Regions from separate parts of the Modestobacter sp. URMC 112 genome, predicted to be linked through region 2. Evidence: riboswitches for the same ligand, from Rfam matches in the RefSeq annotation. Region 2 holds a riboswitch; the other holds the start of a gene.
The links. A riboswitch is a leader RNA that binds a small molecule or an ion and turns the genes downstream of it on or off. The one in region 2 is predicted to bind cyclic di-AMP.
Positions count from the first base shown of each region.

Region 1: another riboswitch for cyclic di-AMP. It lies ahead of ACWIX6_RS07745 (C40 family peptidase); the one in region 2 lies ahead of ACWIX6_RS09270 (LysM peptidoglycan-binding domain-containing protein).

Region 1 is NZ_CP199957.1:1,634,458-1,639,487, reverse strand. Features, by position in the region: gene ACWIX6_RS07755 (maleylpyruvate isomerase family mycothiol-dependent enzyme) at 1-562, shown strand, start outside; gene ACWIX6_RS07750 (hypothetical protein) at 595-858, shown strand; cyclic di-AMP (ydaO/yuaA leader) riboswitch at 1,281-1,417, shown strand; gene ACWIX6_RS07745 (C40 family peptidase) at 1,434-1,955, shown strand; gene ACWIX6_RS07740 (NUDIX domain-containing protein) at 1,960-2,463, opposite strand; gene ACWIX6_RS07735 (matrixin family metalloprotease) at 2,485-3,300, opposite strand; gene ACWIX6_RS07730 (OmpA family protein) at 3,303-4,445, opposite strand; gene ACWIX6_RS07725 (hypothetical protein) at 4,505-5,030, opposite strand, start outside.
Region 2 is NZ_CP199957.1:1,972,687-1,977,716, reverse strand. Features, by position in the region: gene treY (malto-oligosyltrehalose synthase) at 1-1,538, shown strand, start outside; cyclic di-AMP (ydaO/yuaA leader) riboswitch at 1,814-1,977, shown strand; gene ACWIX6_RS09270 (LysM peptidoglycan-binding domain-containing protein) at 1,981-2,550, shown strand; gene ACWIX6_RS09265 (ABC transporter permease) at 2,615-3,826, opposite strand; gene ACWIX6_RS09260 (ABC transporter ATP-binding protein) at 3,823-4,542, opposite strand; gene ACWIX6_RS09255 (hypothetical protein) at 4,539-5,030, opposite strand, start outside.

The DNA.
Region 1 (5,030 bases), 340 kb from region 2:
CGACGGCCTCGCCGACGCGCTCGCCTCCGCGCCAGCGGGGGCCTGGGACGCCCCGTCGTTGTGCGAGGGGTGGCAGGTCCGGCACGTGGTCGCGCACGTGACGATGCCGGCACGGCTGACACCCGAGCAGTTCGGCGCGGAGATGGCGGCGGCCGGCGGGGACTTCACCGTGCTGTCGAACACCGTGGCGGCGCGCGACGGCTCCCTGCCGGAGGCCGACCTGCTGGCGGCGTTGCGCTCCCCGGTGCTGCACGCGTGGCAGCCGCCGGGCGGGGGCGCGGCCGGTGCGCTGAGCCACGCCGTCATCCACTCCCTGGACGTCACGGTCGCGCTCGACCGGCCGGCGGTCGCGCCGACGGAGGCCGTGGTGGCGGTGCTCGACCAGCTCACCGCCGCCGGCGGCGCGTTCTTCGGCATCGACCTGGCCGGCGTCCGCCTGGAGGCCGAGGACGCCGACTGGAGCTGGGGCAGCGGCGACGCCGTGCGCGCCGACAGCGGCCGGCTGCTGGCACTGCTGAGCGGCCGCACCCTGCCCGACGGCCAGAGCCTGCCACGCAGCTGATCCGGCGACGACACCTGCCCTAATCTGCGACGGTGGAGCCTCAGGACCGGGTGGACGACGCCGACCGGCAGCGGCTGGTGCGCCTCGCCCTGGCGGACTGGTCGGCGGCGGCCGACGCCCGGGTGGACTCGGTGGTCGTGTCGACCCGTCGGGCGGCGGTGAACCTGTTCGTCAACGGCGACTACGCGTACTCCGTCTACTTCCGGCGGGGCGAGGACGGCCAGTGGGACGAGGCCGGGTCCTCCAACGGCCACAGAACCCGCTTTGATCTGGACGCCGTGGACGAGGAGACCTGAGCAGGCTTCCGACACCGGGTGAGATCCGCGCTCTCGTGGCTTCCAGCCACCCAATTGGGACGAGAACGCAGATCCGGCGAGGAGTCGCTGAGACTCGCCCGTCAGTGACCGTCGTTACGCCGCTGGACGTGCTGGATCACTGACCGACGGTTCGGACTCGCGCAGGACAGGACAGATGTAGCGCGCAACCTCCTCGCGCACCGCCGGTCCCTGGCGTCTCCGGACCGTCGGGAGTAGCCGCAGGTACCGCTCGGCGAGTCGTCCTCCCGAGCACCTCGGGGAGTTACCGTGAGCAACCGAGCGAGCACGCATGGTGCGCTCGGCGAACTCCCAGACGGCACTTACCGTCGTCGCGTCCGCCGGGTCCCGTCGTCGCCGTTCCAGGTGACACCCGCCGGACACCGCCGAACCGGGCTCCAGCCGTACTCAGCGAGCCGACGCCCGGACCGGGGACCCACCGCAGTACTGGGGTGAAGCGCTGCCGGCACGAGTGCCGAGCGCCGGGCGAGTTCCCCGCCCGAACCCGTCAGCTAACTCGGTAGGCGGTTGCGGAGAACAAGGAGATCCCGTCGTCCATGACGACCATGCGCACGTCCCCTGCTCGTCGTCCCTCCCGCCCCGGCCGTCGAGCAGCGATCGCTCTCGTCGCCAGTGCCGGGGTGCTGCTCACCCCGCTCACCGCCCAGGCGTCCGCCCCTGCCCCGACCGGCGACGCCGTCGCGTCGGCGTCGGTGGCCGCCCCGAACTCCGCGGCGCAGGCCGTGGTCGACACCGCCCTGGCCCAGCAGGGCAAGTCCTACGTCTGGGCCGGCGCCGGCCCGCACACGTACGACTGCTCCGGGCTCACGCAGTTCGCCCTCGCCGCGGCGGGGGTCTCCCTCCCGCACTCGTCGCGGGTCCAGTCCACGATGGGCTCCCCCGTCGCCCGGGGGGACCTGCAGCCCGGTGACCTGGTGTTCTTCTACAGCCCGGTCAGCCACGTCGGCATCTACGTCGGCGGCGGGCAGATGGTGCACGCGCCGACCGCCGGGGACGTCGTCAAGGTCTCCAGCGTGGACGCGATGTACGGCTTCAACATCGCCCGCCGCCTGGTCTGAGGCGTCAGCCGTCCGGCTCCGGCGGCCCATCGCGGCCGTCGGAGCCGGACAGGTGCGCGAGCAGCCGGTCGAGGAAGGGCACCTGGCCCTTGACCAGCTTGGTCCGTGCCTCCGCCACCGGGAACCACGCCGACCGGTCGATCTCCGGGAACTCCTGGACGCGGCCGGAGCGGGGTGGCCACTCGAGCGGGAACGTGTTGCTGACCGTGGTCGCGGCGTCGAGGTCGCCCTCGGCCGCGAAGACGGTGAGCAGCTTGCCACTGGAGGTCCGCAGCCGGCCCAGCGGCAGCAGCTCGGACGCCGGCACGGGCGAGCCCAGCTCCTCCTGGAACTCCCGGCGGGCGACGTCGGCGGGCTCCTCGTCCGGGCCGTGCTCGCCCTTGGGGATCGACCAGGCGCCGTCGTCCTTGCGGGCCCAGAACGGCCCGCCCATGTGGCCGAGCAGCACCTCGCAGCCGGCCGCGGGACTCAGCCGGTAGAGCAGGATCCCGGCGCTGGGAGGAGGCACCGCGCCATCCTCACAGGGCCCTCACACCTCCGGGACGCACGCCCCCGCACCGAGCCGCGCCAGCCCGGTCAGGTCACCGGGCGCGAGGTCGAGCACCCCGGTCTCCGGGTACATCAGCTGGCCCGGGTCGCTCACGTGGTCCAGCCCGACCAGGTGGCCGAGCTCGTGCAGCACGATCGCCCGGGCCCGCGGGACGCCGTCCGGCTCGGCGAGTACCCGGGCGAACGCGGCGGCGTCCAGGTCCACCAGGCCGCTGACGAACACCTTCGGGCTCCCGGGCACGGACACCGGGACGCTGCCGGCCTCCCCGGCGACGTCGCCGGCGAACTCGGGGTTCTCCGCCTCGGTCTGCCACGAGACCAGCACGGGCGCCCACCGGTCGCCGTACCGGTCGGGCTGGAAGAGCTCCCGCACGGCGCCGGAGGCCTCGTCGGTCGGGCCGTCGAAGACGAACGTCAGGCCGGTGACCGCCGCCACGCGGGCCACCGCGTCGTGCAGCACCTGCTGCCCGCCCACCGGCGCGTTGTCCGGACGGACGACGTAGTGCACCGGGCGGCAGGGGTCGTAGCCGACCGGGGTGACGCCGTCGTCCTGGAGCGCGACGAACCCGTGGACGCCGCCCTGCGGCGGTGCCGGCAGCGGCGTGCCCAGCGGACGGTCCGCGGACCCGACGCCCGGCGTCGGCCGGGTCGGCACCCCCGCCGCCTCGGCGGCTCCGCCGACGGACGGCGGACCGGCGAGGTGCGCGGCACCCAGGGACAGCCCGACCACCAGCAGCACCGACAGCAACCCGCGGACGCCGGGGGCCGGCGGCCGGGGACCGTCCGGCCGGTCCACCGTCAGCCCAGGGCGCAGGTGACGTCGGCCGACGCGCCGGCCAGGTCGAGGACCACCTTGCGGTTCGACGCGGCCGCGGCCGGGACCAGCGCGCCGGCGGCGTCGGAGTCGGGGACGTAGCCGGGGAACTCGCTGCCCAGGCCGACGACGGTGAGCGAGCCGGCCGGGACGCCGAGGTCGACGAGCAGGTCGGCCACCGCCTGGGCGCGCTGCAGGCTCAGCGCCCGCTGCCCGGCCGGGTCGCCGACCCGGGCCGTCGTCCCGGTGACCGTGGCGGTGAGCTCCCCGTCGGCCATCTGCGCCGCGATCGGCTCCAGCGTGGCCGAGGCCGCCGCACGGTCGGCGAAGGCGGCGCTGTCCGGGGCGAAGGCGACGTCCCCGCCGGTCAGCACCACCGTGCCGGCGGTGCACTGCACGCTGCTGCCCGGCGGGACGACGCTGACCGGGGGCAGCCCGGCCGCGGCGGCCCCGCCGAGCGGTGCCTCCTCGACCCGGGCGCCGTCCGCCCCGGCGGCCTGGACGACCGCGGTCCAGATCGCCACCAGGTTGGCGCGCTGCGCCCGGCCGAGGGCCGGCTGCGGGTCGGCGGTGTCGCCGAGGCCCTGGAAGACCACGTCCACGCCCGTCAGGTCGGGCAGCTGCCCGGCGTCCTGCAGGCTGGCGGCCAGCTCGGCCGGGTCGGCGTCCAGCAGGCCGGGCCCGGTGAAGTCCAGCGGCGCGACGGTGGACAGCCCGGAGTCGACGACGACGAGGGTGTGCCCGCCGGCGGCCGAGGAGACCGACCGGGCGCCGAGCTCCAGCGCGGTCAGCAGGTCGACCTCCGGGGTCCGCGCCGCGGCCGTCGTCAGGTGCTGGTTGATCCGCGCCCGGTGCGCCGCGCGGTCGGCGTCGGCGGCCTGCGCGTTCTCGTCGCTGACCTGCAGCGGCCACGCGTCGAGCTCGAACGGCGCGCCGTCGGCGACCACCAGCGACAGGTCCGACTGCGCGCCGAGAGCCCCCTCGAGCGCGGCCGCGGCGGCCCCGTCCACGCTCACCACCGGCATGTTGCTGCGCGCGCCGACGACCAGCGCGAGCCCGCCGGTGGGCGCGGCGGGCTCCGCGCAGCCGGTCAGGCCGACGGCGACGGCGAGCGCGCCGCTCGCCACGGCGAGACGGCACAGGGGGGAGCGGGAACGCACAGGGGTCCTCTCGATGGGTGCTGCGGTCAGCCGGCCGTCGTCGGCCGGGCGGAGCCGTTGACCCGCACCGGGACCGAGCCCCAGGGCGGGGCCGGGCTGGCCGCGCCGGCCGGCGGGCCGGCGGTGGTGACGGCGTTGGTGGCGGCCGGCTGTCCCAGCAGGCCGGCCAGGTGGATCCGGGCGAGCTGCTTGAGTTCGGCGATCTCGGCGTCGATGCTCCGCGCGGCCTCCGCGGTGCGCTGCGCCGTCCGCTCCTGCTCGGCCCGGGCGGTCGTCACCGCCGCCTCCGCCGAGACCACCCGGCGCTCGGTGGCGCCGGCCTCGGCGCGGCAGCGGACCAGGTCGGCGCGCAGCTTCTGGTAGCTGGTCATCCGCGGCCGGTGGCCGGAGAAGCCGATCCAGAACGCCAGGACGCCGGAGGCCAGGTAGAGACCGCCGAGCAGCAGCGCGGACAGCATCGGGTCCGGGCCCGTCGGCGCCACGGCGGCCGCGTCGGCGCCGAACCCCGCCCCGGCACCCGCTGGCGCCGTCGGCACGAACTGGGTGCGCACG
Region 2 (5,030 bases):
GGGCCACCGGCGGCCGCTGGACGGTCGTGGAGAAGATCCTCGAACCCGGCGAGCAGCTCCCCGCCAGCTGGGCAGCAGCCGGGACGACGGGGTACGACGCGCTCGCCGAGGTGGACGAGGTGCTGGTCGACCCGGCCGGCGGAGCGGCGCTGACCGCGCTGGACACCGAGCTGGCGGGCAAGCAGGTGGACTACGCGCAGCTGGTGCACGACTGCAAGCGCGAGGTGACCGACGGCATCCTCGGCTCGGAGGTGGCCCGGCTGGCGCGGATCGTCGGCGAGCTGCCGGGGGTCTCCCCCGCCGAGCTGACCGAGGGCCTGGCCGAGCTGCTGGCCAGCTTCCCGGTGTACCGCAGCTACCTCCCCGACGGCCGCGAGCACCTGGACGGGACGGTGCGCGCGGTCCGGGAGCGGCGGCCGGACCTCGCCGACGCGGTCGACGCCCTGCACCCGCTGCTGGGCGCCGCCGGCACGGAGCTGGCGACCCGGTTCGAGCAGACGTCGGGTCCGGTGATGGCCAAGGGCGTCGAGGACAGCGCCTACTACCGGTGGGCCCGGTTCGTGGCGCTCAACGAGGTCGGCGGCGACCCGGCCCGGTTCGGGACGACGGTCGAGGAGTTCCACGCCGCCCAGCAGCTGCGGGCGCAGCGGCTGCCGGAGTCGATGACGACGCTGTCGACGCACGACACCAAGCGCAGCGAGGACGTCCGGGCCCGGCTGGCCGTGCTGGCCGAGCTGCCCACCGAGTGGGCGCAGCTGGTGCGCGGCTGGCTGGACCGGCACCCACTGGCCGACCGGTCGCTGGCGCACCTGGTGTGGCAGAACCTGGTCGGGGCCTGGCCACTGTCCCGGGAGCGGGCGCACGGCTACGTCGAGAAGGCCGCCCGCGAGGCGGGCACCTCGACCACCTGGACCAACCCCGTCCAGGAGTTCGAGGACCAGCTGCACGCGCTGGTCGACGCCGCCTTCGACGACCCGACGACGCACGCCGAGATCGAGCGGTTCGTCGAGCGGATCGCGCCGGCCGGTCGGTCGAACTCGCTGTCCCAGAAGCTGCTGCAGCTGACCATGCCCGGGGTCCCGGACGTGTACCAGGGCACCGAGCTGTGGGACCTCTCGCTGGTCGACCCGGACAACCGGCGTCCGGTCGACTACGGCCTGCGCCGCTCGCTGCTGGCCCGGCTCGACGAGGGCTGGGTGCCGCCGGTGGACGACACCGGCGCCGCGAAGCTGCTGGTCGTCTCCCGGGCGCTGCGGCACCGGCGGGACACCCCGGACGCGTTCAGCGGCTACACCCCGGTGCAGGCCACCGGCACCGCGGCCGAGTCGGTCGTCGCCTTCGACCGCGGCGCCGCGGTGACGGTGGTGACCCGGCGGCCGGTTCACCTGGCCGGGACGGGGTGGGGCGACACCGCCCTGCAGCTGCCCACCGGTGCCTGGCGCGACCTGCTCACCGGCACCCGGGTGGTGTCCGACGCCTCCGGCGCACCGGTGGGCGAGCTGCTCACCCAGTTGCCGGTGGCGCTGCTCGTCCGCTGAAGGACCCCGTCCTCCCCACCCCTCGCAGGCTCGGGGCAGTGCCCTGGACGGGGCCATACGGGCGTCCGGACTCCCGCGGCACGTCACATGTGGTCACGGGCCGGGGACGCTGCGGCGTTCCCGGCCCGGCCTGTCGCGCGCCGTCCTGGGCCGATGCCCGGAGGGGACGCCGCAGAAGAAGCGGAACCGGCGAGTCTCGTTCACAGTGGGTTCGCGCCCGGGCCGTACCGGACGGGCGTGAGGCACCGGACCGCCCAACCCCGTCCGCCGGCAGCCTGACTCCGACACCACCCAGGACGGGGGCGGGGAACCCACCTATCGACGCGCGCACGCGCGTCTCGGGGTGAAGCCGCACCGTGCCCTCTCCGAGGACGCGGCGGCCGGGCACCGATTCGCCCGAACCCGACAGCTAACCCCGCAGGCGGTGATCGGAGGATCACCCATGTCCAAGCTCTCCCTCAGCCATGCCCGCCGCACGGCGCTGCGCGCCGGCACGGTCGCCCTCGGCACCGCCGCCGTCGGGATCGGCGTGCTCGCCGCCCCGGCATCGGCGTCCGAGTACGACTGGACCGCCGTCGCCCAGTGCGAGTCCGGTGGCAACTGGCAGATCAACACCGGCAACGGCTACTACGGCGGGCTGCAGTTCAGCTCCTCGACGTGGACCGGCCACGGCGGCGGCGAGTTCGCCGCCCGGGCGGACCTCGCCAGCCCGGAACAGCAGGTCACCGTCGCCGAGCGGGTCCTGAAGACGCAGGGCGTCGGCGCCTGGCCGACCTGCGGCAAGCAGCTGCGCCCCGGCACCACGCCGGCCGCGGCACCGGCGCTGGCACCGGCCCCGGCACCGGCCGCTGCCCCCGCGGCGTCGGGGGGCACCTACACGGTGGTCGCCGGCGACACGCTCGGGAAGATCGCCGCGGCGCACGGCACGACGTGGCAGCAGCTGCACGCGCTCAACAGCGCCACGGTGCCCAACCCGCACGCCATCCAGGTGGGCCAGCAGCTGACGCTGTGAGTCGAAGGACCCCCTCGTCCCCCACCGCGAGCGTGCGAGCGGTGGGGGCGAGGGGGTCCTCCACCTAGAACCGGATCGCGTCGATCACCTTCACCCGCACGGCGAGCAGCGCGGGCAGCAGGCCGGCCAGCGCGCCGACCCCCGCCGCAGCGACCAGCCCCTCGACGGCGGCCTGCACCGGAAAGCCGGGCTCGTCGGCGATCGGGATGCCGCCGTTCAGCCAGTCCGCGAGCGGCAGGTTGCGGACCACCACCACGGCCAGGGCCACCGCGGCCAGTCCGGCGAGCACCGTGGCGACCACGCTCTCCAGCATGATGGCGCTGAAGACCCGCGCGGACGTGGCGCCGAAGCTGCGCCGGATGCCGATCTCCCGGATCCGCTGGCGGACCGCCATCATCCCGACGTTGAACACCCCGAGCCCGCCCAGCAGCAGCACCACCGCCCCGACTCCACGGACGGCCAGCCGCAGGGTGTCCAGGGCGTCGGCCAGGCCGGGCGAGTCCTGCCGGAAGGCCTGCACCTCCAGCCCGGGCAGCAGCAGCGGCAGGTCGCTCTGCACGGCCGCGATGACCGCGTCGGCCTGGTCCTCGGGCACCCACAGCTCCAGGGACGGCGGCTGGCCGGCGAACGGGTCGGCCGACGACGCCGCGGCGGCGTCCATCCCGGAGCGGTCCACCCGGTACACCGTCGGCTGGGGGTAGCCGTCGCGGATGACGCCCACCACCGTGGCGGTCAGCGGCCGGGGCCCGCCCAGCACGACGGTCCGGGGCTCGGTGAGCTCACCGCCGCCCAGCATGTCCACCATGAACTCGTTGACGACCAGCGCCGGGGACAGCGCCGTCCGGTCGCCCTCGCGCAGCCAGCGGCCGGCCACCGGCTCGATCCGGTGCAGCGGCCCGTAGGACGGCGACACCTCGATCACCTGCAGGCTCTGCGTGCCGCCCGGCAGCCGGAACAGGCCCTCGCCGTACTTGACCGTGGCGTAGGCAGTGACGCCGTAACGGTCCAGCAGGCCCCCGACGGCGGTGTCCCACGCCCCGGCGTCCGGCGGCATGCCGGTCGCCGGGTCGTAGGCGCTGAGCCCGATGGTCGCCGCCCGGCCGGCCCCCCGCTCGGCCTGCTCCTGCTGCACCTGGGCGACGATCAGGCCCAGCGCGGTCACCGACGTCATGGCGAAGACGGCGAGGAACACCCCCACCAGGGACAGCACGACCCGCGCCTTGTGGACCCGGACCTCGCTCCACGCCTCGGCCAGCACCCCGAGGACGCCGGTCACGGGACGACCTCCGCCGCGACGGTCTCCAGCGGCGACAGCCGACCGGCCTCCAGCCGCAGCCGCCGGTCGGCGAGCGCGGCCACCCCCAGGTCGTGGGTGATGGTGATCAGCGCCGCGCCCTGGGCGGCGGTGGCCTCGGCGAGCAGCGCCATCACCGACCGGCCGGTCTCCACGTCCAGCGCGCCGGTCGGCTCGTCGGCGAGCACCACCCGTGGACGGCGGACCAGTGCCCGGGCGATCGCCACCCGCTGCTGCTCGCCGCCGGAGAGCCGCTCGGGCACCTGCCCGGCCCGGTCGGCCAGCCCGACCCGGTCGAGCACCTCCAGGGCCGCGCGCCGGCGGGTGAGGAAGTCGCGGCCGCGCGCGTACAGCAGCGGCGCGGCCACGTTCTCCGCGGCGGTGCGCCGGGGCAGCAGGTTGAACTGCTGGAAGACGAAGCCGAAGCACTCCCCGCGCAGCCGGGCCCGGCGGCGGCCGCGGAGCCGGTCGGTGGGCTGCCCGTCGAGCAGGTACTCCCCCGACGTCGGGTCGTCGAGCAGGCCGAGCACGTTGAGCAGCGTCGACTTGCCCGAGCCGGACCGGCCGACGATCGACACGTGCTCCCCGGCCCCGACGGTCAGGTCGATGTCGGTGAGGATCGGCAGCAGGCCGCCGTCGGGCAGCCGGACCTCGCGCCCCACCCCGGTGAGCTGGAGCTGGCTCCCGACCGGGTTCATCCGCCGAACCCGCCGTAGACCATGCCGCCCATGTCCCCCATGCCGCCGGGGACCGGGGTGTCGTCGGTGACCGGCACGAACTCCAGCACGGTCTGCCCCTCGGTGACCCCACCGGTGACCTCGATGACGATCCCGTCGGTGAGCCCCAGGGTCACCGGGGTCTCGGTGGGGGTGCCGTCGTCGCCGACGACCCACACGTTGCCGGCCTGCACCGACCCCTGGACGGCGGTGATCGGCAGGATGAGGACGTCGGTGGCCGTCCCGGCCTGGACGGCGACGCCGGCCGCCATCCCGGCGAACACCGGGGTGCCCGAGGGCACGGCGCAGCGGGCCGTGGTCCCGGTGCCGGGGGTGCCGCCGGCGGCCGGGTCGCCGGCCGGGTCGGCGGGCGTGGCCGCCGGCGCGGCGCCCAGGACGAGTCCGGTGCAGCTGAACGGCGCCGGGCCGCCCTGGACGGTCACGTCGGCGGTGGCCGGCGGCCGCAGCAG